One region of the Streptomyces sp. NBC_01255 genome, then DNA from elsewhere that is predicted to be linked to it. Evidence: riboswitches for the same ligand, from Rfam matches in the RefSeq annotation. Region 1 holds a riboswitch; the other holds the start of a gene.
What was found. A riboswitch is a leader RNA that binds a small molecule or an ion and turns the genes downstream of it on or off. The one in region 1 is predicted to bind glycine.
Positions count from the first base shown of each region.

Region 2: another riboswitch for glycine. It lies ahead of gcvP (aminomethyl-transferring glycine dehydrogenase); the one in region 1 lies ahead of gcvT (glycine cleavage system aminomethyltransferase GcvT).

Region 1 is NZ_CP108474.1:2,654,153-2,668,797, reverse strand. It holds gene glyA (serine hydroxymethyltransferase) at 30-1,298, opposite strand; gene gcvH (glycine cleavage system protein GcvH) at 1,330-1,707, opposite strand; gene gcvT (glycine cleavage system aminomethyltransferase GcvT) at 1,785-2,909, opposite strand; glycine riboswitch at 2,969-3,081, opposite strand; glycine riboswitch at 3,083-3,181, opposite strand; gene OG357_RS11545 (AAA family ATPase) at 3,333-4,007, shown strand; gene OG357_RS11540 (enhanced serine sensitivity protein SseB) at 4,148-4,888, shown strand; gene OG357_RS11535 (enhanced serine sensitivity protein SseB C-terminal domain-containing protein) at 4,978-5,769, shown strand; gene OG357_RS11530 (ABC transporter permease) at 6,133-7,170, shown strand; gene OG357_RS11525 (ABC transporter substrate-binding protein) at 7,290-9,065, shown strand; gene OG357_RS11520 (ABC transporter permease) at 9,180-10,178, shown strand; gene OG357_RS11515 (ABC transporter ATP-binding protein) at 10,175-11,281, shown strand; gene OG357_RS11510 (ABC transporter ATP-binding protein) at 11,290-12,453, shown strand; gene OG357_RS11505 (trimeric intracellular cation channel family protein) at 12,529-13,206, shown strand; gene OG357_RS11500 (thioesterase family protein) at 13,230-14,099, shown strand; gene OG357_RS11495 (cysteine desulfurase family protein) at 14,241-14,645, shown strand, end outside.
Region 2 is NZ_CP108474.1:7,300,915-7,315,559, reverse strand. It holds gene OG357_RS33150 (glutamate--cysteine ligase) at 1-326, opposite strand, end outside; gene OG357_RS33145 (hypothetical protein) at 809-1,399, shown strand; gene OG357_RS33140 (DUF5999 family protein) at 1,733-1,939, shown strand; gene gcvP (aminomethyl-transferring glycine dehydrogenase) at 2,046-4,931, opposite strand; glycine riboswitch at 5,108-5,207, opposite strand; gene OG357_RS33130 (PRC-barrel domain-containing protein) at 5,321-5,695, shown strand; gene OG357_RS33125 (DNA polymerase IV) at 5,847-7,259, opposite strand; gene OG357_RS33120 (MerR family transcriptional regulator) at 7,389-8,006, opposite strand; gene OG357_RS33115 (bifunctional nuclease family protein) at 8,242-8,715, opposite strand; gene ftsR (transcriptional regulator FtsR) at 8,769-9,512, opposite strand; gene OG357_RS33105 (FHA domain-containing protein) at 9,542-10,483, opposite strand; gene OG357_RS33100 (DUF881 domain-containing protein) at 10,565-11,503, opposite strand; gene OG357_RS33095 (small basic family protein) at 11,509-11,841, opposite strand; gene OG357_RS33090 (DUF881 domain-containing protein) at 11,838-12,767, opposite strand; gene OG357_RS33085 (mannose-1-phosphate guanyltransferase) at 12,869-14,645, opposite strand, start outside.

The sequences.
Region 1 (14,645 bases):
AACGTTCGTACGAACAAAAGGGTACGAAATTACTTCAGGCCGGGGTACAGCGGGTGCTTGTCGGCCAGCGCGGTCACCCGGGCCTTGAGGGCCTCGGCCTTCTCGCCGTCGAAGCCCGGCTTCAGGGTCTCCGCGATGATGTCGGCGACCTCGGTGAAGTCCTCGGTCCCGAAGCCGCGGGTCGCGAGCGCCGGCGTGCCGATGCGCAGACCCGAGGTGACCATCGGCGGCCGCGGGTCGTTCGGAACGGCGTTCCGGTTGACCGTGATGCCGACCTCGTGGAGCCGGTCCTCGGCCTGCTGGCCGTCGAGCTCGGAGTTCCGCAGGTCGACCAGGACCAGGTGCACGTCCGTACCGCCGGACAGGACCGAGACACCGTGCGCGGTGACGTCGTCCTGGACCAGGCGCTCGGCGAGGATGCGGGCGCCGTCCAGGGTGCGCTGCTGGCGCTCCTTGAAGTCCTCCGAGGCCGCGACCTTGAAGGAGACGGCCTTGGCCGCGATCACGTGCTCCAGCGGGCCGCCCTGGAAGCCGGGGAAGACCGAGGAGTTCAGCTTCTTCGCGAACGCCTTCTTCGCGAGGATGATGCCGCCGCGGGGGCCGCCGAGCGTCTTGTGCGTGGTGGAGGTCACCACGTCCGCGTACGGGACCGGGTTCGGGTGCAGACCGGCCGCGACCAGGCCCGCGAAGTGGGCCATGTCGACCCACAGGAACGCCTCGACCTCGTCGGCGATCCGGCGGAACTCCGCGAAGTCCAGCTGACGCGGGTAGGCGGACCATCCCGCGATGATGACCTTGGGGCGGTGCTCCTTGGCGAGGCGCTCGACCTCGGCCATGTCGACCAGACCGGCCTCGTCCACGTGGTACGCGACCACGTTGAACTGCTTGCCGGAGAAGTTCAGGCGCATGCCGTGGGTGAGGTGGCCGCCGTGCGCCAGGTCCAGACCCAGGATCGTGTCGCCGGGCTGGGCGATCGCGAAGAGGGCGGCCTGGTTCGCGGAGGCGCCGGAGTGCGGCTGGACGTTGGCGTACTCGGCGCCGAACAGGTCCTTGACCCGGTCGATCGCGATCTGCTCGGCCACGTCGACGTGCTCGCAGCCGCCGTAGTAGCGGCGGCCCGGGTAGCCCTCGGCGTACTTGTTGGTGAGGACGGAGCCCTGGGCCTCCATGACCGCGACCGGAGCGAAGTTCTCCGAGGCGATCATCTCGAGGGTGGACTGCTGACGAAGGAGCTCGGCGTCGACGGCGGCGGCGACGTCGGGGTCCAGCTCGTGGAGGGGAGTGTTCAGAAGCGACATGAATCGATCCCTAGGGGTCTCGGGCCCGGTCTCAGCCGGCGGAGAACGCGGTGTACTCGTCGGCGGAGAGCAGCTCGTCCGGCTCGCCCGCGACACGTACCTTGAACAGCCAGCCACCCTCGAACGGAGCCGAGTTCACCAGCGACGGGTCGTCCACCACGTCCTGGTTCCTGGCGACGACCTCACCCGTGACGGGGGAGTACAGGTCGCTCACGGACTTCGTCGACTCCAGCTCGCCACAGGTCTCGCCCGCGGTGACGGTCGCGCCGACCTCGGGGAGGTCGGCGTAGACGACGTCACCGAGCGCGTTGGCCGCGAACTCCGTGATGCCGACCGTCGCGACGCCGTCCTCGGCGGCCGTCAGCCACTCGTGCTCCTTGGTGTAGCGCAGCTGCTGGGGGTTGCTCATGACCTGATTCTCCTGGATCGGGGGAGTACTGATGAACGTGGGTCTCGCGGGATGAGACCCGGGATGAGACGACTGCGTCACTTCTGGCGCTTGTAGAACGGCAGCGCCACGACCTCGTACGCCTCGTGGGTGCCGCGGATGTCCACACCTACACCCTCGGTGCCGGGCGTGGCGTGCGCCGCGTCCACGTAGGCGATCGCGATCGGCTTCCCGAGGGTCGGGGACGGGGCGCCCGAGGTCACCTCGCCGATCACCACGCCGTCCTTGACGACGGAGAACCCGGCGCGCGGGACCCGGCGGCCCTCGGCGACCAGGCCGACGAGCTTGCGCGGCGGGGCGGTCTCGGCGCGCTCGGCGGCCTTCTCGAGCGCCTCACGGCCGACGAAGCGGCCGTCGTTGGTCGTCTTCTCGAACTTGACGACCCGGCCGAGACCGGCGTCGAAGGGGGTGAGGGCGGTCGTCAGCTCGTGGCCGTACAGCGGCATGCCCGCCTCCAGGCGGAGCGTGTCGCGGCAGGACAGGCCGCAGGGGATGAGGCCGACCGGGGTACCCGCCTCGGTCAGCGCCTTCCACACGCCCTCGGCGTGCTCGGGCTTCAGGAACAGCTCGAAGCCGTCCTCGCCGGTGTAGCCGGTACGGGCGATCAGCGCGGGCACGCCGGCGACCGTGCCGGGCAGACCGGCGTAGTACTTCAGCCCGTCCAGGTCGGCGTCGGTGAGCGACTTCAGGATGCCGGGGGACTCCGGGCCCTGGACCGCGATCAGGGCGTACGCGTCACGGTCGTCGCGGACCTCGGCGTCGAAGCCGGCCGCGCGCTCGGTCAGCGCGTCCAGGACGATCTGCGCGTTCGAGGCGTTCGCGACGACCATGTACTCGGTCTCGCCGAGGCGGTAGACGATCAGGTCGTCGAGGATGCCGCCGTCCTCCTGGCAGATCATCGTGTAGCGGGCGCGGCCCACGCCCACCGTGGAGATGTTGCCGACGAGGGCGTGGTCGAGGAGCTCGACGGCCTGCGGCCCGGTGACGGTGATCTCGCCCATGTGGGAGAGGTCGAAGAGGCCCGCCTTGGTCCGGACGGCGATGTGCTCGTCCCGCTCGCTGGCGTAGCGCAGGGGCATGTCCCAGCCCGCGAAGTCGGTCATGGTCGCGCCCAGCGAACGATGCAGCGCATCGAGGGCGGTCAGACGGGGGGCAGTGCTCATGGGGTGGCTCCCGGATCCCAAGGGCGGTTCGGTGACGAAACACATGACGGGCGAGGACGTCCTCCCCATCTGTCATGGAACCTGAGAGGTTCACCGAGAGCATCTCGTCACACGAGAGGTCGGCTTGCACCTTGGGTGGGGACACGGCAGGGTGTCCCGCTTTTCAGATCTGCCTCATCCACGCGGTACGGGGCCTGAGAGATTCAAGGGAGGGTCTTGCTCCTTCGGCGTCCGGACGCCGAGGCGTTCCGGAACTCTCCCGCGCGGATTCGAGCGGCCGGTATGAGGTTGTATGGCGACTGAGCGCGCCTGGCGCGCACATCATTGCACGCGTGCTCCGCGCGGCACATCACTTGTATCTCATTACCGCTTCTTTACACTTTGTGGGCAAGGGTCTCCTGAGGCCCGGCAGGGGGAGCAACGATGAGGATTCAGCACACCGGCGCATACGGGACCAGTACCGGCATACCGTCCCAGCGTGCCCGGGCCCGGACCAGGGCCAGAACCGGCCGCCGAGGCCGGCTCCTGCGGGACCTGCGCGAGCGCGGCGGCCGGGGGCCCCGTGCCCTCACCTTCGCCGCCGGCGACCTCGTCGTCGTCTCCGGGCTGCCCGGCAGCGGCAAGTCCACCCTCATGAGACGCGCCGCCGAAGGCCGGGGCATCGACTCCCAGGACGTCCGCGAGCGCTGGGAGGCCCGCATGCCGCGCCTCCTGCCGTACGCGGTCTACCGCCCCCTGGTCCGGCTCGCGCACTACGCCGGACTGCGCCGCGCCCTGCGCTCCGGCGCGAGCGTCGTCGTGCACGACTGCGGCACCCAGTCCTGGGTGCGGCGCTGGCTCGCCCGCGAGGCGCGGCGCCGCGGCGGCGCCCTGCACCTGGTCCTGCTCGACGTCGGCCCGGACATCGCGCGCGACGGCCAGCGCGCCCGGGGCCGCGGTGTCTCCGCCTACGCCTTCGCCCGGCACCGGCGGGCCGTCGGCCGGCTCCTGCGGGCCGCCGAGTCCGGCGCCCTGCCGCACGGCTGCGCGTCCGCGACGCTCCTGGACCGGGACGCCGCGGACGCCCTGCGGAGGATCGGCTTCCGCGACGCGGCCTGAGGGCGCCCCCGACGCGGCCCGAGGGCCGTCCCTCTTGCTCGTACCCCCTGCTTTTGGCCACGGCGGCTCCGGGGCGGCGTTAGGGTGCTGCGGGGCGGCGCGGGAGGGTGCGCCCGCGCGAGAACAGGGGAAGTGGGACCGTGGACGTGACGTGGCCGGGCAATGAGCTCGAAGAGGTGCTGGCCGCCTCGCTCGGCAACCCCGGCGCAGGGGGCCGACTGGTCGAGGTGCTGGGCCGCAGCCCGGTCTGGATCCCGCTGCCCAACGGCGGCGGTCCCGACAGTCCCGACCTGGACCTCGCCACGATGGAGATCGACGGCGCGGCCTTCGTCCCCGTCTTCAGCTCCGAGCAGCAGTTCGTCGCCTGTGTCGGCACGCACATGTCCTACACCGTCGCCCCCGCCCGCGACTTCGCCCGCGGCCTGCCCCCGCAGCTGGGCATCGCCGTGAACCCCGGCGGCACCGTCGGCGTCCCGCTGCCCCCGCCCGCCGTGGCGGAACTCTGCCGGACCGGCCGCACCCCGCTCGACGGCCCGGCCACCGGCGGCCGCGTCCGGCTCTTCGAGCCCGACTGGCAGGACGACCCCGTCGACTTCCTCGCCGCCGCGTCCGCCGAGTTCGAGGCCACGGGCGTCGTCGCCACCGCCCGCCGCGCCCTCGCGAGCGTCGAGGGCACCGAACCCGCCCTCTTCATCGGCGTCCAGCTCGCCGCCTGGGACGGCGTCGACCGCAACGCCCCCCTGGACGCCCTCGGCCGCGCCCTCGGCCGCGTCGAGGTCGCCTGGCCGGTCAACCTCATCCTGCTCGACATGGCGCAGGACCCGGTCGGCGACTGGATGCTGGAGCGGGTACGCCCCTTCTACCAGCGCGCCGCCGGGTGAGCGGCACCCTGTTTAAGCTGAACTGAATCGGTAGCCGGACAGACGACGTCCGGGCGGACGTGGTGAACGGAAGAGGGGCGGGACCCAGGGTGAGCGCGTCAGGCACCGCTGCGACCGGTCAGGTCGAGCACATGCTGCGCCAGGTGGCACCCGGACGCTACGACGCGTACGAGCGGCTGCTGCACGCCCTGGCCGACGGCGAGGTCTGGATGCTGCTCTGGCAGGGTTCGGCCGGCTCGTCCGACGCCCAGTACGGGAACATGGAGGTCGACGGCTTCGGCTACGCGCCCTGCGTGACCTCCGCGCAGGAGCTCGCCGCCTCCGGCTGGAACCGCGCCCACGAGCTCGTCACCGGCCGTGAGATGGCCCGCGCCCTCTACCCCGACCGCTGGGGCATCTGGCTGAATCCGCACGCCCCCGGCGGCGGCGTCGGCATCCCGTGGGCCGACCTGCGCCGGATCGCCACCGGCCTCGACCGGATGCCCGCCGGGCCGCTGCGCGTCAGCGAGCCGGCACTGGAGATCCCGCAGTTCTACGCCCTGCTCACGCAGAACGCGCACCGCACGCCGGCCGTCCGGTCGCTGCGCCGCGGCTGGGTGCAGCCCGCGCTCGGCTCCCCGTACCTCGCCGTCGGACTCGACCTGTACGACACGTCCGCGGCCGCCGTCGACTCCGTCCGCGCGATGATGCGCCAGTCGATCTCCGCCGTGCCCGACGGGCTGCCCGTCTCGACGGTCGCGCTCTCCGACGCGTACGACCCGGTGGCCCTCTGGCTGAGTGCCAACGCGCGGCCCTTCTACGACCGGGAGGCGCACGCCGGACGCGGATCCGCCGCCGTGCCGGGATACGGCTACCCGCCGCCGGCCCAGTCCGGATACTGAGACGTCACTCTTTCCCCTTCCTGCCCCAACGGCCTCCGGAGTCCTCTCCGGAGGCCGTTGTTCGCCCCAATACCGCACCTCGAACGCCTAGTTGTGTGACATGTCCGATTGCGGTGAAGAGGACCCGAGATGGTCCGCTCAGGTGATCGCGACGTCCGGATAACGGAAGTCGCAGCACCGCATCACGTTTGAGCAAACATTCCTCGTCAGGGCTGGCGGGTGATCGCGGAGGCATTGAAGACTCCCCGGAACACCGGGCGTTCGGCTCCCTTCGAATCGAAGCCCCGCAGGTTGTTCCACCGAGCCGCTACCCGCGGCAGGGCAAGGGCCGGCTACCGGCGGCCGAGAGGGGTCCTCACCACGATGACGGCACCACTGCACGAGACGAGTGCGGGCGAGTCGACCGCCACCGTCGTCGGCGCGCCCGACGCTCCCGGCACTCCGGACAACTCCGGCAGCTCAGACGCCTCCGCCAAGGCGATCCAGGGCCGCTCGCCCTGGCAGATCGCCTGGACGCGCCTGAAGCGCGACAAACTCGCCCTCGCGGGCGCCTTCGTCGTCGTCTTCCTCATCCTGGTCGCGATCTTCGCCCCGGTCATCGTCGGTCTCCTCGGCCACCCGCCGAACGACTTCCACGAGGACCAGATCGACCCGCTCTTCGGCACGCCGATCGGGTCCTGGGGCGGCATCAGCTCCGACTTCCTCCTGGGCGTCGAGCCGGTCAACGGCCGCGACGTCTTCAGCCGCATCGTCTACGGCGCCCGGATCTCGCTGCTCGTCGCCTTCCTCGCGGCGGTCTTCGCCGTCGTCCTCGGCACGGTCCTCGGCATCGTCGCGGGCTACTTCGGCGGCTGGATCGACGCGGTCCTCAGCCGGGTCATGGACGTCATGCTCGCCTTCCCGCAGCTGCTCTTCACGATCGCCCTGGTCTCGGTGCTGCCCAACGAGCTCCTCGGCCTCGACGGCTCCGGCGTGCGCATCGCCGCGCTGGTGGTCGTCATCGGCTTCTTCGGCTGGCCGTACGTGGGCCGCATCGTCCGCGGCCAGACCCTCTCGCTGCGCAACCGCGAGTACGTCGAGGCCGCCCAGAGCCTGGGCGCCGGCCGCCTCTACATCCTGCGCCGCGAGCTGCTCCCCAACCTGATCGCCCCGATCATGGTCTACGCGACCCTCATGATCCCCACCAACATCCTCACCGAAGCGGCGCTCAGCTTCCTCGGCGCGGGTGTGAAGCCTCCCACCGCTTCCTGGGGGCAGATGCTGTCGACGGCCATCACCACGTACGAGGCGGACCCCGTCTTCATGGTGATCCCGGGCCTCGCGATCTTCATCACCGTCCTGGCGTTCAACCTCTTCGGCGACGGCGTGCGTGACGCGCTCGACCCGAAGGGCTCCCGCTGACCGCTCGTCGACGGACCCAAGACGACACAAGCCCCGCCCCTGCCGCTGGCGACAGGAGGCTCATCCCCCAACGGCGGACCGACATGACGGCCGCCACTACTCCGGAGGTTGCGAGACCCATGACTCTGATGAGCTCTCAGAGGCGCAGAATCGCCGCGGGCGCGCTGCTGGCAGCGGCCACGATGGTCGTCACCACCGCGTGCGGCGGCGACGGCGGCAAGACGGACGGCAAGGACGGCAACAAGGCGGGCACGGCCGGCTTCAACGCCGCCGTGAACAAGGTCGCCAACCCCTCGGACAAGAAGGGCGGCGAGCTGAAGTTCATCGGCTCGCAGGAGGCCGACTCGTGGGACCCGCAGCGCGGCTACTACGGCTTCGTGTGGGACTTCGCCCGCTACTACACCCGCCAGCTGGTCACCTTCAAGGCCGAGCCGGGCGCCGCCTCCACCGAGCTCGTCCCGGACCTCGCCACCGACGCCGGCAAGGTCTCGGCCGACGGCCTGACCTACACCTTCACGCTGAAGGACGGGGTCACCTGGGAGGACGGCAAGCCGATCACCTCCAAGGACATCAAGTACGGCATCGAGCGCATCTGGGCCCAGGACGTCATCTCCGGCGGCCCGATCTACCTCCAGCAGGTCCTGGACCCCAAGGGCGAGTACAAGGGCCCGTACAAGGACACCTCCGCGGACAAGCTCGGCCTCAAGGCGATCGAGACCCCGGACGACAAGACCATCATCTTCAAGCTGCCGGTCGCCAACGGTGACTTCCTGCAGATGCTGGCCATGCCCGCCGCGTCCCCGGTCCGCCAGGACAAGGACACCAAGGCCAAGTACCAGCTGAAGCCCTTCTCCTCCGGTCCGTACAAGTGGGAGTCGTACACGCCGAACAAGTCCATCAAGCTTGTCCGCAACGACAAGTGGGACTCCAAGACGGACACCATCCGCAAGGCCCTGCCGGACAAGATCAGCGTCACGTTCACCACGAACGCCGACGACATGGACAACCGTCTGGTCGAGGGCGAGTACGACCTCGACATCAACGCGACGGGTGTCGGTGCCGCCGCGCGCCAGAAGGTGCTCCAGCAGCACAAGGGCAACGTCGACAACCCGCAGACGGGCTTCATCCGCTACGCGGTCTTCCCGCAGACGGTGATCCCCAACATCGAGTGCCGCAAGGCCATCATCTACGCGGCCGACTCCAAGTCCCTCCAGACCGCCCGTGGCGGCCCGCAGGGCGGTGGCGACATCGCCACCAACATGCTGCCGCCGGCGCTCAAGGGTGCCGACGCGAAGGCCGACCCGTACGGCAAGCTCGGCGGCGCGCCGGACCTCGCCAAGGCGAAGGACGCGCTCAAGAAGTGCGGCAAGCCGGACGGCTTCAAGACCACGATCGCGGTCCGCAACAACAAGAAGGTCGAGATCGCGACCGCCGAGTCCCTCCAGAACTCGCTGAAGGCCGTCGGCATCGACGCCCAGATCGACCTGTTCGACGGCGCCCAGACGTCCGGCATCATCGGTTCGCCGAAGGTCGTCAAGGACAAGGGCTACGGCATCATCATCATGGGCTGGGGCGCCGACTTCCCGACCGGGCAGGGCTTCCTCCAGCCGCTGGTCGACGGCCGCTTCATCCTCCAGAGCGGTAACAACAACTTCTCCCAGCTGAACGACAAGGCCATCAACGGCCTGTTCGACCAGGCACTGAAGGAGACCGACCCCGACAAGGCCGGCGAGCTCTACAAGCAGATCAACACGAAGGTCTCGGAGGCCGCGGTCTACCTGCCCTTCACCCACGAGAAGAACATCATCTGGCGCAGCTCCAGGCTGACCAACGTCTACACGGCGGACGCCTACAACGGCCGCTACGACTACGCGTCGCTCGGCGTCGTCAAGTAATCCGACCCGCTTCACCGGCGCACCACCCGCCGCCAGGTCCGAAGGGCAGGTGATGGCCGAGGGCGGCGGCAGGGGGATCCGATCGGGTCCCCCTGCCGCCGACCGGCCGACCGCATGCTTGCATACATAGTCCGACGGCTCTTCGCAGTCGTCGCGATGCTGCTCGTCGTCACGCTCGTGACGCTCAGCATCTTCTTCCTCATCCCCAAGATGACCGGCAGCGACCCTGCCGCGATGTTCGTCGGCAAGCAGGCGGATCCGGCATCCATTGAGGGCATCCGTCAGAAGCTGGGCCTGGACGAGCCGATCCTGGTTCAGTTCTGGCACTTCGTCTCCGGCATCTTCGTCGGCCGGGACTACACGGGCGGTGGCGAAACCATCCACTGCGCGATGCCCTGTTTCGGCTACTCGTTCCGCACCGAGCAGGAGGTGTGGACGATGATCGTCGACGCCTTCCCCGTGACCCTCTCCATGGTCCTCGGCGCCGCCGTGCTGTGGCTGGTCCTCGGTGTGTCCACGGGTGTGATCTCCGCGCTCAAGCGCGGCACGATCATCGACCGCGCGGCGATGATCACCGCGCTCGCGGGCGTCTCGCTCCCCATCTTCTTCACCGCCATGCTGGCGATGCTCGTCTTCCGTACGGAGCTCGGCTGGGTCGACGCCACGTACACGCCGATCACCGAGTCGTTCGGCGGCTGGTTCGGCGGGCTGCTCCTGCCCTGGGTCACCCTCGCCTTCCTGTACGCGGCGATGTACGCGCGGCTCACCCGCGCCACCATGCTGGAGGTCCTCGGCGAGGACTACATCCGTACGGCGCGGGCCAAGGGTCTGCCGGAGCCGGTCGTGCTCGGCAAGCACGCGATGCGCTCCACCATGACCCCCATCCTGACCATCTTCGGCATGGACCTCGGCGCCCTCGTCGGCGGCGCGATCCTGACGGAGACCGCGTTCAGCCTCCACGGCCTCGGCGGCCTGGCCATCAAGGGCGTGAGCGAGCGTGACCTGCCGCTGATCCTGGCGGTCACCCTCATCACCGCCGCCTGCGTGGTCGTCGCCAACCTCGTGGTGGACCTTCTGTACGCGGTGATCGACCCCCGAGTGAGGCTCGCATGACCGACAAGCTGACGAAGACGGGCGCGGCGCTCGGAGAGCCCGTCGCCCGCTCGAAGGACGCCCCGTCGGACGCCTTCCTCGACGTACGCGACCTGAAGATCCACTTCCCGACCGACGACGGTCTGGTCAAGTCGGTCGACGGCCTCAGCTTCCAGCTGGAGAAGGGCAAGACCCTCGGCATCGTGGGCGAGTCCGGCTCCGGCAAGTCGGTCACGTCGCTCGGCATCATGGGCCTGCACACGGTCGGCCAGTACGGCCGCCAGAAGGCGAGGATCTCCGGCGAGATCTGGCTCAACGGCCGCGAGCTGCTCTCCGCGGACCCCGACGAGGTCCGCAAGATGCGCGGCCGCGAGATGGCGATGATCTTCCAGGATCCGCTGTCCGCGATGCACCCGTACTACACGATCGGCCACCAGATCGTGGAGGCGTACCGCGTCCACAACAACGTGGACAAGAAGACGGCGCGCCGGCGGGCCGTCGAACTCCTCGACCGGGTCGGCATCCCCGAGCCCGCCAAGCGGTTCGAGAACTACCCGCACGAGTTCTCCGGCGGCATGCGCCAGCGCGCGATGATCGCCATGGCGCTCGTCAACAACCCCGAACTGCTCATCGCGGACGAGCCGACCACCGCGCTCGACGTGACCGTGCAGGCGCAGATCCTCGACCTGATGCGGGACCTCCAGAAGGAGTTCGGCTCGGCGGTCGTCATCATCACCCACGACCTCGGCGTCGTCGCCGAGCTCGCCGACGACATCCTCGTGATGTACGGCGGGCGCTGTGTCGAGCGCGGACCGGCCGAATCCGTCTTCTACGAGCCGCAGCACCCCTACACCTGGGGTCTGCTCGGCTCGATGCCGAGGATCGACCGCGAGCAGACCGAGCGGCTCATCCCGGTCAAGGGCAACCCGCCCAGCCTCATCAACATCCCGAGCGGCTGTGCCTTCAACCCCCGCTGCCCGTACGCGGACGTCCCCAAGGGCGGCATCACGCGCACCCAGCGGCCCGAGCTGGCGCCGGCCGGCGACCGCCACTTCTCGGCCTGCCACATGCCGCAGGAGGAGCGCACCCGGATCTGGACCGAAGAGATTGCGCCGAAACTGTGAGCGAGACCATGGAACCCCTCCTCAAGGTCACCGGCCTGAAGAAGCACTTCCCCATCAAGAAGGGGCTTCTCCAGCGCCAGACCGGTGCGGTCAAGGCGGTCGACGGGATCGACTTCGAGGTCCTGCCCGGTGAGACCCTCGGCGTCGTCGGCGAGTCCGGCTGCGGCAAGTCCACGATGGGCCGGCTCATCACCCGGCTCCTCGAACCGACCGACGGCACGGTCGAGTTCCAGGGCAAGGACATCTCCCACCTGGGAGTCGGCGGGATGCGCCCGTTCCGCCGGGACATCCAGATGATCTTCCAGGACCCGTACGGCTCGCTGAACCCGCGCCACACGGTCGGCACGATCGTCTCCGCGCCCTTCAAGCTCCAGGGCGTCGAGCCCGAGGGCGGTGTGCGGAAGGAGGTCCAGCGCCTCCTGGGTCTCGTGGGCCTCAACCCCGAGCACTACAACCGCTACCCGCACGAGTTCTCGGGCGGTCAGCGCCAGCGCATCGGCATCGCCCGGGCCCTGGCCCTGAAGCCGAAGCTGGTGGTGGCGGACGAGCCGGTGTCGGCCCTGGACGTCTCCATCCAGGCCCAGGTGGTCAACCTGCTGGACGACCTCCAGCAGGAGCTCGGCCTCACGTACGTGATCATCGCGCACGACCTCTCGGTCATCCGGCACGTCTCGGACCGCATCGCGGTGATGTACCTCGGCAAGGTCGTCGAGCTCGCGGACCGCAAGTCCCTGTACGAGAACCCGATGCACCCGTACACCCGGGCCCTGATGTCCGCGGTCCCGATCCCGGACCCGCGCCGCCGGGGCGCCAAGAGCGACCGCATCCTGCTCACCGGCGACGTCCCGTCCCCGATCGCCCCGCCGCCGGGCTGCCGCTTCCACACCCGGTGCTGGAAGGCGACGGACCTCTGCAAGACCCAGGAGCCCCCGCTCCTGGAACTCCGGCCGGGCCAGCGTGTGGCCTGCCACCACCCGGAGAACACGGAGGGCCTGACGATCCCGGGGGCCCGGGAGTCGGTCGAGATCACGAAGACCGAGGAGAAGGCGACGGAGGCCGAGGCGGAGTCCGCGACCGAGGCCTCGGCTGAGGCCTCGGCTGAGGCCGAGTCCGCGGCGGCGCCCGAGTCCGACTCGGAGCCGTCGACCGAGGGCGAAGCGCCCAAGGCGTGACACCCGGAGGCCCCTGCCGCACCGATGCGGCAGGGGCCTCCGTCGTCCCGCGGACACAACCGGGACAATGGGGCGGTGCTCCACGATCTGTTCAGCCCCGACGTCCAGCACGCCCTGGACCTCGTCGGCATCTTCGTCTTCGCCATCTCCGGCGCGCTCCTCGCCGTCCGCAAGAACTTCGACGTCTTCGGCATAGCGGTCCTCGCCGAGGTCACCGCCCTCGGCGGCGGTCTCCTCCGCGACCTGATCATCGGCGCCGTACCTCCGGCCGCCTTCACCGATCTCGGCTACTTCGTCATGCCGCTGGTCGCGACCGTCCTCGTCTTCTTCCTCCACCCGGAGGTCGAGCGGACCCAGCGCGCCGTCAACGTCTTCGACGCGGCCGGCCTCGGGCTGTTCTGCGTGACCGGCACGACGAAGGCGTACGACTACGGCCTCGGCCTCACCTCCTCCGCCGCGCTCGGGCTGGCGACCGCCGTCGGCGGCGGCGTCCTGCGGGACGTGCTCGCCAACGAGGTGCCGTCCCTGCTGCGCTGGGACCGCGACCTGTACGCCGTCCCCGCGATCGTCGGAGCGACGATGGTCGTGCTCTGCATCCGCTTCGACATGCTCAACGCCTTCACCAGCGGCGCCGCCGTCCTCACGGCCTTCGTCCTCCGCCTCCTCGCGATGCACTACCACTGGCGCGCGCCCCGCGCCTGGAACCGCCGCTCCTCCGCACGCGAGGAACCGCAAAAAGCTACCGCTCAGTAATGAGCCGGTGTACCGTCGGAGCCATGAGCACGAGCACCGAGACGACCGCCGCCGCGACGACCGCCGTCGAGACCGCGAGCGAGTTCGACCGCGACACCGCCGTCACCCTCCGGGCCCCCGGCGTCTACGACGCCGACCTCTCCGCCGGCTGGACGATCATCCAGGCCGTCAACGGCGGCTATCTCCTCGCCCTGCTCGGCCGCGCCCTCGGCGACCACCTCCCGCACCCGGACCCGTTCACGATCTCGGCGCACTACCTCACGCCGTCCGTGCCCGGGCCCGCGGTGATCCGGACCGAGACCGTCCGCACCGGCCGGACCCTCTCCACCGGGCAGGCCTCGCTCTTCCAGTACGCCGAGGACGGCACCGAGGTCGAGCGCATCCGCGTCCTCGCCTCGTACGGCGACCTCGACGCCCTCGCCGACGACGTCCGCACCACCGCGACGCCGCCCGCGTTCGCCCCGATCGAGAACTGCTTCAGCGCCGCCGACAACCCGGCCCCGAGGATCCCCGGCTCCTCCGCCATCGCCGACCGCCTGGACCTCCGCCTCGACCCGGCCTGCGTGGGCTGGGCGGTCGGCGCCCCGTCCGGCAAGGGCGAGATGCGGGCCTGGTTCGGCCTCGCCGACGGCCGCGCGCCGGACGCGCTCTCCCTGCTGCTCACGGTCGACGCGCTGCCGCCGACCTCCTTCGAGCTCGGCCTCAAGGGCTGGACCCCGACCGTGGAGCTCACCACCCACGTCCGCTGCCGCCCGGCCCCCGGCCCCCTGCGGGTCTCCATCACGACCCGCAACCTCGCCGGCGGCTTCCTGGAGGAGGACGCCGAGGTCTGGGACAGCGCCGACCGCCTGGTCGCCCAGTCCCGCCAACTGGCCCGCGCCCCGCGCGGCTGAAACCCCCGCGCGGCTGAAGCTCCCGCGCGGCTGAAACCCGGGGCGGCCGACGCCCCGGGCGACCCGCGTGACGGAGTGGGCAGGGACGTAAACAGGCCAGCCGCCGAGGCTGCCGCGGTGGGCTCGTAGAATCGACCCACCATGGCTTACCTCGACCACGCCGCGACCACGCCCATGCTGCCCGAGGCGATCGAGGCGATGACCGCCCACCTCGCCGTCACGGGCAACGCCTCCTCCCTGCACGCCGCCGGCCGGCGCGCCCGGCGGACCGTCGAGGAAGGGCGCGAGACGCTCGCCGCCGCGCTCGGCGCGCGGCCCAGCGAGGTCGTCCTCACCTCCGGCGGCACCGAGGCCGACAACCTCGCCGTGAAGGGCCTCTACTGGGCCCGCCGCGACGCCGACCCGCGCCGTACCCGCGTCCTCGCCAGCCCGGTCGAGCACCACGCCGTCCTCGACGCCGTCGACTGGCTCGCCGGCCACGAGGGCGCCGACGTCGAGTACCTGCCCGTCGACCGCTACGGCCGGGTCCACCCCGAGGCCCTGCGC
Region 2 (14,645 bases), 4.6 Mb from region 1:
CCGGTGCCGATCTCCTCGGCGAGCCGGTCGAATACCCTGCCGCCGAGCCGGTGGGGAGCGATGTTCACTTCCAGGTTGAACATTCCGAGTTCGGTCTGGAAATCGGAGCTCGCGATCCTTTCCAGAACGGGCGCGTTGAGCATCCGGGGCAGCCCGTCGGCACCGGCGAGATTGAGTTCGATCTCCAGACCCATGAGATTTCGGGGCCGGTCGAACCTCTTCTCCGCCAGCAGCCTCGCGAGCCCCGCGAGACACTGCTGGAGCTTTCTCCGGTACCGCTGTCGGTCGGCCGGGCCGAACCCGTCCGCATCGACCTTCTCCCCCATCGAAGCCGTCCCTCCCACCGTGGGCAGCCGCGACGACGGCCGCGCGTCACGGACCATGATGCCCACCTCGCTGATCCACAACGCCTGCGGAACCGGGCCGCCGGAGGATAGGCTGGAAGGAGCTCTCCACCGGCACGTTCCGAAGGCATGACACGGTCGACATATACCAATGTCCTATTGTCCCGTGACGGGGGATCACAATTCAGCCGTCCGGCCCGGCGAGGAATACGCAGGTGAGCGTCGCGCGGCCGTCATGATTCCGCTTGAACAGCCCCCGGAATAAGGCCTGATGAGGCCTTGCCAGGAATATCGGCGCCGTCTAGCGGAAACACTCTGTGAACACGTGTCGTATAAACTCCGCGGACGAGGCAGAGTGTTGGTGCCCGGTCATGGCCCCATGGCCCCTCTCTGGCCGCGCCGCTGACAGCGCCGTCGTACCTGCCCACGCATCACCGTGTCTCCTGAGTGAGAGGCGACCCACCATGCTCCGACCCTCTCCGGCCCCCGCGCCGGCCCTCCGCAGTGTTCTCGCGGCCCTCGGCTCACCGACCGCCGTCCGCGAGGCCCGAACTCCCGCCCTGCGGGCCGCGCAGGGACCACTGAGCCCCGAACTCCCGTTGCCCGTACACGTCCTCGGCGTCATGGGAGCACCTGGACGGTCGCCCCGCACCCGGCTCACCGCCTGGCGGTTCCTGATCCGGAACGGGGAGCGGGCGATCGCCGCCGCGGACACCATGCTCACCCCGGACGGCTGGACCTTCTCGCACTTCTTCGAGGGGCCGTACGTCACCGCGACGGAACGGGCCCTGCTCCAGGCCGAGGCGCTGCCCACCCCGTACCAGCCCCGGCTGCTCTCCGTACCCGAGCTCTACATGCTGACGCTCTGGCTGCACGCCGAACCGGAGGCGGACGGCACGACCGACACCCCGGCCGCGGCCGATCTCCTGGTACCCCTGGCCCCCGCGCCGCCGGGGATCGCGGCCCACCGGCCCTACCAGGTCGCCGACCTCCTGCCCGTGCTCAGTACGCGTCTCGCGCCGCCGCCCCTCCTGGGCTCGGCGGCGCCCGCCTGATCCACCCCGCCTACGGCTCCCGCCCCGTGACCCACCCGGGTCACGGGGCGCACTGCTGTCCGAGAACCGCGCCCGAACGGCCATACCGAACGCCGCTCCCGTACGGACTAGCCCGCTCGGACCACCCCGAACCACCCGAAGAGACGGTGCACTTGACCTGAACCGCCCCTGCGGGTGATGCGTCTTCCCCGGAGAGGACGAGCTGACGCGAAATACCTGCGGAAGACCGTCCATGGGGCAAGACTGGGACCGGAACCGAACCGACCGACGGGGGCGGCGATGAGCGCGAAGAGCCGCAGGACATCCACCACGACGCAGCGAAAGAACCCACCCATGTGCCAGCACCAGCCTGCCTGTCCCACCGCCGACTCCAACGACCGGGAGGCGGCCCGCCTGATGGCGCACCATCCGGAACAGGGCTGGAGCCTGCTGTGCAACGGCGTCCTGCTCTTCGAGGACACCGGTGAACTGCTGCCGGACGGGCAGATCATCGCCCCGCACCGGCCACTGACGGCGGGACAGGTGACGACCGCCGCCTGAGCGCGCGGAGATCACGTACGAGGGAGAGAAGCGCCGAGGGCCGGCCCGGAGGAGATCCTCCGAACCGGCCCTCGGCCCATGCTCAGCGCGTCAACGCCTCGACGCCTCAGTGGTCGTACTCGTCCATGGGCGGGCAGGAGCAGACCAGGTTCCGGTCGCCGAAGGCGCCGTCGATGCGGCGGACCGGCGGCCAGTACTTGTCGGCGGCCGAGACACCGGCCGGGAAGACCGCCTCGTCACGGGTGTACGGGTGGTTCCACTCGCCGCCCAGCGCGGCCGCGGTGTGCGGGGCGTTGTGCAGCGGGTTGTCGTCGGCGGGCCACGCGCCCGAGGCGACCTTCTCGATCTCCGCGCGGATCGCGATCATCGTGTCGCAGAAGCGGTCGAGCTCGGTGATGTCCTCGGACTCGGTGGGCTCGATCATCAGCGTGCCGGCCACCGGGAAGGACATGGTCGGCGCGTGGAAGCCGTAGTCGATCAGACGCTTGGCGATGTCGTCGACCGTGACGCCCGTCTCCTTCGAGAGCGGACGCAGGTCCACGATGCACTCGTGGGCGACCAGACCGGCCGGACCGGTGTAGAGCACCGGGAAGTGCGGCTCCAGGCGCTTGGCGATGTAGTTCGCCGCGAGCACGGCGACCTGCGTGGCGCGCTTGAGGCCCTCGCCGCCCATCAGACGCACGTACGACCAGGAGATCGGCAGGATGCCGGCGGAGCCCCACGGGGCCGCCGAGATCGGGCCGACGCCGGTCTCCGGGCCCGCGGTGGGCTGGAGCGGGTGGTTCGGCAGGTACGGGGCGAGGTGCGCACGCACACCGACCGGACCGACACCGGGGCCACCGCCGCCGTGCGGGATGCAGAAGGTCTTGTGCAGGTTGAGGTGCGAGACGTCGCCACCGAACTTGCCCGGCTTGGCGAGCCCGACCAGCGCATTGAGGTTGGCACCGTCGACGTACACCTGACCGCCGGCCTCGTGGACCTCGGCGCAGATGTCGGCGACGTGCTCCTCGAAGACGCCGTGCGTGGACGGGTAGGTGATCATCAGCACGGACAGCTCGTCGCGGTACTGCTCGATCTTGGCGCGCAGGTCCGCGATGTCGACCTCGCCGTCGTCGGCGGTCTTGACGACGACGACCTTCATGCCGGCCATCACCGCGGAGGCGGCGTTGGTGCCGTGCGCGGAGGACGGGATGAGGCAGACGGTGCGCTGGAGGTCGCCGTTGGCGCGGTGGTAGGCGCGGACGGCCAGCAGACCGGCCAGCTCGCCCTGCGAACCGGCGTTGGGCTGGATCGACACCTTGTCGTATCCGGTGACCTCGGCGAGGCGGTCTTCCAGCTCGGTGATGAGCGTGACGTAGCCCTGCGCCTGGTCGATCGGGGCGAAGGGGTGGATCTGGCCGAACTCGGGCCAGGTCACCGGCTCCATCTCGGTCGTCGCGTTCAGCTTCATCGTGCAGGAGCCGAGCGGGATCATGCCGCGGTCGAGCGCGTAGTCGCGGTCGGCGAGCTTGCGCAGGTAGCGCAGCATCGACGTCTCGGAGCGGTGCGCGTGGAAGACCGGGTGGGTCAGGTACGCGTCGGAGCGCAGCAGCCCGGCGGGCAGCGTGTCCTCGGCGGCGGCGTCCAGGGCCTCGACGTCGCCGTCGACACCGAAGGCGCCCCAGACGGCGGCGAGCTGCTCGCGGCCGGTGGTCTCGTCACAGGAGATCGAGACGAGATCGGCGTCGACGCGGTAGAGGTTCACACCGGCGTCACGGGCGGCGGCGACGACCTCGTCGGCCTTGCCGGGCACCCGGACGGTGAGGGTGTCGAAGTACGAACCGTGGACGACCTCGACGCCACCGGCGGTGAGACCCGCGGCGAGGATCGTGGCGTACCGGTGGGTCCGCTGCGCGATCCCCTTCAGCCCGTCCGGCCCGTGGTAGACGGCGTACATGCCGGCCATGACGGCGAGCAGCACCTGAGCCGTACAGATGTTGCTGGTGGCCTTCTCGCGGCGGATGTGCTGCTCGCGGGTCTGCAGGGCGAGGCGGTACGCGCGGTTGCCGTCGGCGTCGACGGACACACCCACCAGGCGACCGGGCAGGGAGCGGGCGTGCTTGTCCTGGACGGCCATGTAGCCGGCGTGGGGACCGCCGAAGCCCATGGGCACGCCGAAGCGCTGCGTGGTGCCGACGGCGATGTCCGCGCCCAGCTCGCCGGGCGAGGTGAGCAGGGTCAACGCGAGCAGGTCGGCGGCGACGGTGACGATGGCACCGAGCTCGTGGGCCTGGTCGACGGTGGCCTTGATGTCCCGCACGGCACCTGAGGCGCCCGGGTACTGGATCAGCACACCGAAGACACCGCGCTCGGCGATCTCGGCGGGGATCCCGTCGCTGAGATCCGCGACGACGACCTCGACACCGGTCGGCTCGGCGCGGGTCTCGATGACGGCGATCGTCTGCGGCAGGGCGTCGGCGTCGATGAGGAAGACGCCGTTCTTGACCTTGCCGACGCGCCGGGACAGGGACATGGCCTCGGCGGCGGCGGTGCCCTCGTCGAGGAGGGAGGCGCCCGAGGTGGGCAGACCGGTCAGGTCGGCGACCATGGTCTGGAAGTTGAGCAGCGCCTCCAGACGCCCCTGCGAGATCTCCGGCTGGTACGGCGTGTAGGCGGTGTACCAGGCCGGGTTCTCCATGACGTTCCGGAGAATGACCGGAGGCGTGAAGGTCCCGTAGTACCCGAGGCCGATCATCGGGGCGAGGACCTGGTTGCTGTCGGCGAGCGTGCGCAGCTCGGCCAGCACCTGGGCCTCGGTGCGCGCGGCCGGCAGGCCCAGCGCTTCGGCGTTCTTGATCACGTCCGGCACCGCGGCGGCGGTGAGCTCGTCGAGCGAGCCGTAACCGACCTGAGCGAGCATCTTGGCCCGCGCCTCGGCGTCGGGCCCGATGTGCCGCTGCTCGAACGGGATGCCCTGTTCGAGCTCGGAGAGCGGAATGCGGTTGGCGGTCATGTACGGAGGCCTCCTGGTCGTCACGACCTGCGAGGGGCACCACGGCGCGGGTACCCGGACGGCCTCCCCCTCTGTCATCTCAACCTGAGAGTTTCACCGGCACGCCTCGCGGCACGCCGGCTTTCACCGTCGGTGAGAGCGCATGCCGTGGACACCGCTCTGCTTTCCAGAGTGACCTCGTCCGCGCGGTACAGGGGCCTGAGAGATTCCGGGGAGGATTTGCTCCTTCGGCGCCCTCCGGAAGGTTTCTCCGGGGGACTCTCCCGCACAGGGTCGACAGCCACAGCCAGCCTACCAGCGAGGTTGCGGCTCCCATCGCTCAAGTGGCCGACATCCCAGATGTGCACTTTCGTAGGGGTGTAGAGCAGTTGCGACCAGTTGGAGGGACCGTGCAGACCGACATCGATCCGCGCAGCCTGATCGGCCGCAAGGCGTTCGACCGGAACGGGCACAAGATCGGAACCGTGGACGAGGTGTACCTGGACGACGCGACCGGCATCCCGGAATGGGCCGCGGTCCGCACCGGCCTGTTCAGCCGGGACGCCTTCGTACCGCTGGAGCCGAGCGACCTCCTGGAAGACGGCCTCCACATCCCGTTCGAACGCGCACTCATCAAGGACGCCCCGGACTTCGGCGTAGGCCGCCACCTCTCCCCGGAACAGGAGCTCCAGCTCTACCGCCACTACAACCTCACGCTCCCACCCCCACCCCAGAACCCCCGGGACACCGACTTCGGTCACCTGGCAGGCCAAGAGGGCCCCTGACCCGCGGCAACCCGCACCGGTACGGACCCAGCCGCACGAGCAACACAAGCGGAGGCCCCACAGCCGCCAACGGCGCGAACCCCCCACAGGTACCCCGGCCCGGCCGCAAGGCCGGGCGCACCGCACAGACCGGCACCGGACCACCGAGCCGTCACGCCCCCGCCCGGCACTCGCCCCGCACCAAGGGCAACGGCTCCGAAGGCTCGAGTTCCGGATCGTCCACCGAGAACGTCCGCACCCGCCCCGGCGCCGACCACGGCTCCTCGAACCGCACCGTGACCCGTCCGACCCCGCTCCCCTGCACCCACCCCGCCCCGTGCACCGCGTGCCGTACGTCGTGCCCGGGCGCCCACTGCCGCTCGACGGCGACGGCCCCGGCAGCCCCAGCCTCATCCGCCACACCGCCGGCATCGGCACCAGCACTGGCACCGGTCCCCGCCGACTCCACCGCCTCCGTCTTCGCCGCCGCCACCGCGACCGCCGCCCGCTCCTCCTCGGCCTGGGCGAAGAGATCCTCCTGCGTGTAGTCCGCGAGCCCGCTCACGCCCACCCCGAGCAGCCGCACGCCCCCGGTGGTGTCGACGGCCTCCAGGAGCCGCCCGGCGGCCTCCCGGACGACCCCAGGGTCGTCCGTCGGCCCCCGCAGCGTCTCGGACCGGGTCAGCGTCGAGAAGTCGTACCGCCGCACCTTGAGGACGATGGTCCGCCCCGAGTGCCCCGAGGCCCGCAGCCGCCCCACGCACCGCTCGGCGAGCCGCTCCACCTCCGTCCTGATCCGCACCCGGTCGTGCAGGTCGACGTCGAAGGTGTCCTCGACCGACACCGATTTGGCGTCCCGCTCGGCCACCACGGCCCGGTCGTCGTACCCCTGGGCCATCCGGTGCAGCGAGGCCCCGTGCGCCCGCCCCAGCAGCCGTACGAGCTCGTCCTCGCCCGCCTCGGCCAGGTCGGAGACCGTGGTCATCCCGGCGCGCCGCAGATGCTCCCCGGTCGCGGGCCCGACGCCGGGCAGGATCCGCACCGACCGGGGCCCGAGCAGCTCCCTCTCGGTCCCCGGCTCGATGAGGACGAGCCCGTCCGGCTTGGCCTCCTCCGAGGCGATCTTCGCGATCATCTTCGACCCCGCGAGCCCCACCGACCCCGTCAGCCCCGTCGTCGCCAGGATGTCGGCCCGCAGCCGCTCGCCGACGACCCGCGCGCCGGCGCTGTCGTCGGCGAGGTTCCCGGCCTCCAGGTCCACGAAGGCCTCGTCGAGGCTGAGCGGCTCCACGAGCGGCGAGAGTCGCCCCAGGAGCTCCATGACCTGCTCACTGATCGACCGGTAGAAGGCGAAGCGCGGGACGAGATACGCGGCGTTCGGCGCGAGCCGCCGCGCCTGGCCCATCGGCATGGCCGAGTGCACCCCGAAACGGCGTGCCTCGTACGAGGCGGTGGCGACCACGCCGCGCGGCCCGAGACCCCCGACGACCACGGGTTTTCCGCGCAGGCTGGGCTTCGCCGCCTGCTCGGCGGCGGCGAAGAACGCATCCATGTCGAGATGCAGGATCGTCGGCGCGGCTCTCACACTTCCGATGCTGCCCCATGCCACTGACAACGGGGCGGCAACCACCCGGGACCACCGCCACCGAAAGCGCTGCAGAGGCCCCTGGCAGAGCCCGGAGGCCGCCCCTGTGCAGAGGCGGAGGCCCCCCGCTCAGACCGCCTTGTCGCGCCGCCGCCGGGCGAGCTCGTCACCCGGGTTGTGCCCGACGAGAGTCTCGCCCGTGTCGACCCGCTCCCCGTGCAGCTGCGACAGCGCGGCCTCCACGTCCCGCCAGACGACCCCGACGGCGATCCCGAAGACGCCCTGCCCGCCCTGGAGGAGGTCGACGACCTCGTCGGGCGAGGAGCACTCGTAGACCGTGGCACCGTCGCTCATGAGCGTCATCCGCTCCAGATCGCGGAAGCCCCGGGCCCGCAGGTGCTGCACCGCCGCCCGGATGTTCTGCAGGGCCACCCCGGTGTCGAGGAAGCGCTTGACGATCTTCAGGACGACGACGTCGCGGAAGCTGTAGAGCCTCTGGGTCCCCGACCCGTACGCGGGCCGCACGCTCGGCTCCACGAGTCCGGTGCGCGCCCAGTAGTCCAGCTGCCGATAGGTGATGCCGGCGGCCGCGCAGGCCGTGGGGCCGCGGTAGCCGACCACGTCACCCGCCGGGCCCGTACTCGCGTCCGCCCCGAGGTCGCCCACACTGCCGTGAAGCGGATACGGACCGGACTCCCCGGACACGCGTCCGAGCGAGCTCCCTGCCGTACCGTCCGCGCTGCTCATCACGCCGACCCTCCGTCCTTGACCTGCCCACACGAAGGTAGGCAGTCACTCGGGGTGCGTCAACGATCGCCACACTCGGCACGCCGAGTGATAATCACCCTGAGAGTGGTTTGCCGTGTCTCTCCCCGGGGAAAGGCTACTCGAATGCTCTGACAGCACCCCGCGAACGGCGCGCGCGGCGGGCTTCACGACGGGCCCGCGCGACGGCATGGCAAGCGGCCTCCGGCCGCACGTCTCACTGACTGTTGGTCCCGAAGTCCTCCGGTGAGATCTGGTCGAGAAACTCGCGGAACTTCTCCACCTCGTCCTCCTGCTCATCCGGAATCGCGATACCGGCGTCGTCCAGCACACCGTCACTGCCGTAGATCGGCGTTCCGGTCCGCAGAGCCAGTGCTATCGCGTCGGACGGCCGGGCGCTCACCTCGACGCCGCTGGCGAAGACCAGCTCGGCGTAGAAGACCCCGTCACGCAGATCCGTGATGCGGACCTCGGTGAGCTCCTGCCCCACGGCCTCCAGCACGTCCTTGAAAAGGTCATGCGTCAGCGGCCGCGGAGGGGCCATCCCCTGCTGGGCGAAGGCGATCGCGGTCGCCTCACCCGGTCCGATCCAGATGGGGAGGTACCGATCGCCTCCCACTTCCCGCAGGAGCACGATCGGCTGGTTGGAGGGCATTTCCACCCGGACACCCACAACGTCGAGCTCGTTCACACAGCAACCCTAGGACGTGCCCGACCGGTTTGGATAGTCGGGCCCGTCCAAGATCACTGGAGCCGGATGCCCAGAGCCGTCTGCACGAAGGCCGCGTGCAGCCTCACGGAGAGCTCGGCGAGCTCCTTCGCGGTGGCCTCCGCATGTGCTCTGGTCTGCGGATTACGGTGCCGGCGCAGCGGCGCGACCATCTGTTCGAGGAGGCCGGCCTCGCGGTCGGCGGCCGCCTTGACGCCCCGCAGGTGCCGGGGTTCGAGACCGAATCTCCCCAGATCCGCGACAAGTCCGGCGATGGTGACGGCCTCCGCGTCGTAGCCGCCGCCCCGCACCTCGGCGATGAGACCGAACGACTCCCACTCGGCGAGCTCGGCCTCGGTCACCTCTGCGGCGGCGATCAGCTCGGCCCGGCCGATCCGCGTGGCGGTGGGCCGTTCCCCGTCCTGTTCCCAGGGTCCGTCGAGCAGCTCTCCCCGGCGCCCGGGCGCCGGGAGGCTGACCTGCTCACCCCGGGCGAGAGCGTCGAGATGCTCACGGATGACCTTCAGCGGAAGATAGTGGTCCCGCTGCATCCGCAGGATCTGAGCGAGCCGCTCCACGTCCTGCGGGCTGAACTTCCGGTACCCGGACGCCGTCCGCCGGGGCTCCACGAGCCCCTCGGCCTCCAGGAACCGGATCTTGGAGATCGTCACTTCGGGAAATTCGTCGCGCAGCTGGTTCAGCACCGTGCCGATGCTCACCAGCCGGTCGCCCGCGGTGGCGGTGCCGTTTCCGGCACCGCCCGTCGGTGTTCGCAGCATGGACCTTCCCTGAAGGCTTCTCCGAGGCGTCACACGCCCCGCTGGCTCGAATAGAAGACCAGCCGGTACTTGCCGATCTGCACCTCGTCGCCGTTGGACAGCACGACCGACTCGATCGGCTCACGGTTGACGTACGTGCCGTTGAGGCTGCCGACATCGGCGACGGTGAAACTGCCGTCCTGTGCCCGCCGGAACTCGACATGACGCCGGGAGACGGTGAAGTCGTCCAGGAAGATGTCGCTCTGCGGGTGACGGCCGGCCGTCGTCAGCTCTCCGTCGAGCAGGAACCGGCTGCCGGAGTTCGGCCCCCGGCGCACCACGAGGAGCGCGGCACCCAGAGGCAGGGCCTCCACGGCCGCGAGCGCCTCGGGAGACAGCGACGGAAGCTGGGTCTGACCGGTGACCTCCGCGTCGTACGCCTCGAGCCCCGAGATGGAGATCGTCGACGTCGTCTCGGACGCACGCTCGGCGGCGACCCCGCCCCGCAGCGGCGTGCCGCAGTGAGAGCAAAAGCGGCTGTCGGCCGCGTTGCGGTGACCGCACCTCGTACACACCGGCATGGACGCATCCTCCTGCCGCGGCAGCCCCGCGGAGGTCTGTGTCGCGTACGGATCGGGGGTAAACCCTCCACCCGTACTTGAGGTTGATGGTTCCCCGAAACCTATGCGTCCGGCCCCGGCGGGGTCAACAGAAGACGCGCCCTGCGCGCCCGAAATGTCACCGCCCTGACCGTCGACCTCATCGCGGAAGAGCGGGCGCTCGCCGCCCTGCTCCTCGCTCTGGGCATGGCGCGGCGCGCGGTGCCTGGCGTTGCCGCCGTCCTCGCGTGCGCTCTTGCCGAACAACTTCGCAAACAACTTCACGGGCGATTCCCCTTGACCGAAACAGACCCGCCCGTGGGGCAGGACGAACCGAGATCCATCACACCTGCCGACCCGGACACCTTCACAACGTCCGTATCCTCCGGACAGTTTCCACCACGCACCACCGTTGTGGTGCGCCGACCCCCCGCAACGTCATGCCCTTGTCGCGGGACCCCCTCGTCCCCCGCCTCACTGCGAGGACGACTGAGCGTAGTCAGGCCGCTTCGCGGGTCGCAAGGCGTCGACGACGATCTTCGCCGACCGCTCCACCGTGGCTGTGGCCTGCTCCTTCTCGAGGGTCTGCACGACACCGCCGGGGATGTTGAGCGCGGGCTCGAGATCCTCCGGCTTGCCGATGACCTTGAAGACGTACGGAGCGGCCACCTTCGTTCCATCGATCCGCATGTCGTCACCGCTACCGGTGAAATAACTGTCCGCCACCACGCGCACACCGTTGACCTGGATCGCCTCGGCACCCGCCGCGCGCAGCTCCTGGATGGCGTCGAGCAGCATGTCGGACTCGACGGCTCCGGTGGGATCGCCGACGGTCAGGGTGATCCCCGGCCCCTCCGCCGCCACCGTGCCGGCCAGGATGCCGAGCTGCCGCTCCTTCTCCTGGGTCTGCTTGCGGGCCTCCTCGGCCTGGTCCGAGCTGGACTCGAGCTCGGTGCGCTGCTTCTCGAGCCGCGCCTTCTCGTCCTCCAGGCGCTGTGTGCGGTCGTCGAGCTCGTCGAGGATCCGCACGAGGTCCTCCTGCCGCGCCCCGCGCAGCGCGCTGTTCTCGCTGGTCGAGGAGACCTGGATGGCAAGCCCGAGACCGAGGACGAACAGCAGCAGGGCGACGATGAGCTGGGCCCGGGTGACCCGCGGCGGCCACACGGCGGCGGCGAGCCTGCGCCGCCCACTCGGCTCGGCCCCGCCAGGAGCGACGGGCGCGTCCACGGCCTCAGCCGCGTCCGGACTCCGGGACCCCTCGGGCAGCTCCGCCTTCTCGCCCGGCTCGGGGCTCTGCGAACCAGGCGAACTCTGCGGCTCCTGGGGCTCCTGGGGGCTCCGGGACTTGTCGGGGTTCTCAGGCATCGGGTTCTCGGGCATCGGCTTCTCAGGCATCTGAGGGTCCTCGCTCATCGGCCTCACGCCCGGAACACGTGGCGCCGGATGGCGGCCGCGTTGGAGAAGATCCGGATGCCGAGCACGACGACCACGCCGGTCGACAGCTGCGCGCCCACGCCCAGCTTGTCGCCGAGGAAGACGATCAGCGCGGCCACGACCACGTTCGAGAGGAAGGACACCACGAAGACCTTGTCGACGAAGATCCCGTCGAGCATGGCCCGCAGGCCGCCGAAGACCGCGTCCAGGGCGGCGACCACGGCGATCGGAAGATAGGGCTCGACCACCGCCGGCACCTCGGGCCGGACCAACAGTCCGACCACGACTCCGACGATCAGGCCCAGTACGGCGATCACGATGTGCCCTTCCCTGTGTCGGCCGTGGCCCGACCGGACGGCGTCGCCGCCCCGGCCCCCCTCGGCTCTGCTGTACGTACGGTCAGGCTCGGCGCGGCCGGCAGGCGTACGTCGCCCTCGGCCGAGATGCTGCTCCTGATCCCGAAGTTCTCCACCAGCGCGTGCAGATACTGTCCGTCGGCGCTGTCCTGGAACGCTGTGCTCAGCCGCTGTCCGTCCCCGATCGCGAGGACGGTGTACGGCGGCACCAGCGGCTTGTTGTCGACCAGTATGGCGTCGCCGGCGGCCCTGATCGCGGACAGCGATGTCAGCCGCTGCCCGTTGATCGAGACGGCCTCGGCACCGGACTCCCACAGCCCGTTGACCACCCGCTGCATGTCCCGGTCGCGGACCCGGCCCGTGTCGGAGAAGCCGCTGCTCTCCCGCGGTCCCCCGCCCCCGGTGTCGGTGCCCTTGGCGTCGTCGACGACCAGCTTCACCCCGGGTCCGTGCACCGGCGTCGCGCCCGAAAGCAGGGCGACGAGCTCGGCCTGGTCCCCGCCGTGCTGCTCCAGCGCCTGCCGCTGCCGCTCCCCGACCTCGGCCCGGATCCGCTCGACGTCACGCTCCAGCTGATCGGCGGCCGAGGTCTCCCCCTCGATCCGGTCGATCAGGTCCTGCCGTTCCTTGGCGACCACCGGCGCCGAGATCCGCGCTTCGGCCGCGCCCACCGTCACCACGGCCGCGGCGAGCACGAGGCCCGCGGCGACGCCGAGCTTGGCGCGCAGGCTGCGGGGCAGGCCACCGCCCTCGGCCTCGCGCCGGGCCGTGGCCTCCGCGTAGCCGTCGTCGAGCGCGTGGTCGATCACGTTGTTCAGCAGCGACATCGACGCGTCCGGACGCGGCGGCGGTGATCCGGTGCTCCGAACGGGGGGCTGCTGCGACATGCCGCACATCGTCGCACGTCGCACGGCCTACCACCGAATGGCCCCCGCAACGGGCGGGGAGGCACCCCCGCGGGCGCCTCCCGGCCGTACGGTCCGCTCCGTCAGCGACCTGCGCTGTCGACCACCTCGGTCCACTCGTCGAGCAGCGCCTGCGCGGAGGCGTCGTCGGGGCCCTCCGCCCACAGATGAGTGACGGCCTCCGCGGGGTCGGGCAGCACCATCACCCAGCGCCCGTCGGCCTCGACGACCCGCACTCCGTCGGTGGTGTCCACGGACCGGCTGCCGGCCGCCTCCACAACCCGACGCATGACCAGCCCCTTCACGGCCCACGGGGTCGCGATGTCCTTCTTCAGGACGTGGGCACGCGGAATCCGCGCGTCGATCTGGCTCAGCGTGAGCTGCGTCCGGGCCACGAGACCGATGAGCCGCACGAAGGCGGCCGCCCCGTCGAAGACGCTGCTGAACTCGGGCACGATGAACCCACCGCGCCCGTCACCGCCGAAGATCGTCGATTCCTCACGGCCCACTCGCGTGAGGTCGTCGGGCGAGGTCGTCGTCCACTCCACCTGCGTGCCGTGGTACGCGGCGACCTGCTCGGCGATCCTCGTGGTCGTCACGGGCAGCGCGACCCGTCCCGAACGCCGCTCGGCCGCCACCAGGTCGAGCATCACCAGGAGCGCCCGGTCGTCCTCGATGATCCGTCCCCGCTCGTCGACGAGCGAGAGCCGTTCGCCCACGGGGTCGAACCGCACCCCGAACGCCGCCCGCGCCGACGCCACGATCTCCCCCAGCCGTACGAGCCCGGCCCGCCGGCTCTCGGCCGACTCGGTGGGCCGGGACTCGTCGAGCCCCGGGTTGATCACCAGCGAATCCACCTGGAGCCGGCCGAGGAGACTCGGCAGGACGAGCCCCGCACTGCCGTTGGAGGCGTCCACGACGACCTTCAGCCCCGCCTCCGCGATGCCGGTCGTATCGACGTTCCGCAACAGCGACCCGGTGTACGAGTCGAAGACGCTCGCCGGGAAGGAGAGGTCACCGATCTCCCCGGGGAAGGCCCGCCGGTACTCCTGCCGCGCGAACACCCGGTCGAGCTTCCGCTGCCCGGCCTGTGAGAGGTCCGCCCCGCGCTCGTCGAAGAACATGATGTCCACGGAGTCCGGCACACCGGGCGAGGTGCGGACCATGATCCCGCCGGCGCTCCCCCGCGCGGTCTGCTGCCTGGCCACGGGCAGCGGTACGTTCTCCAGGTCCCGTACGTCGATGGCGCTGGCCTGCAACGCCGAGATCACCGCCCGCTTCAGCGCCCGGGCACCCCGGGAGTGGTCACGAGCCGTGGTGACGGTCGCACCCTTCTTGAGTGTCGTGGCGTAGGCACCGGCGAGACGCACGGCCAGCTCCGGCGTGATCTCCACATTCAGGATGCCGGACACCCCACGCGCCCCGAAGAGGTGCGCCTGCCCCCGGGACTCCCAGATGACCGAGGTGTTGACGAAGGCACCGGCCTCGATCGTCTTGAACGGATAGACCCGTACGTTCCCCTGCACGATCGATTCTTCGCCGACCAGGCACTCGTCCCCGATCACGGCGCCGTCCTCGATGCGGGCGGCCCGCATGATGTCGGTGTTCTTGCCGATCACGCAGCCGCGCAGATTGCTCTGCGGGCCGATGTAGACGTTGTCGTGCACGACGGCCTTGTGCAGGAAGGCCCCGCTCTTGATCACCACGTTCGAGCCGATGACGGTGTGCTCACGGATCTCGGCGCCGGCCTCGACCTTGGCGTAGTCCCCGATGTAGAGCGGCCCGCGCAGCACGGCGTCCGGATGTACCTCGGCGCCTTCGGCGACCCAGACGCCGGGGGAGATCTCGAAGCCGTCGATG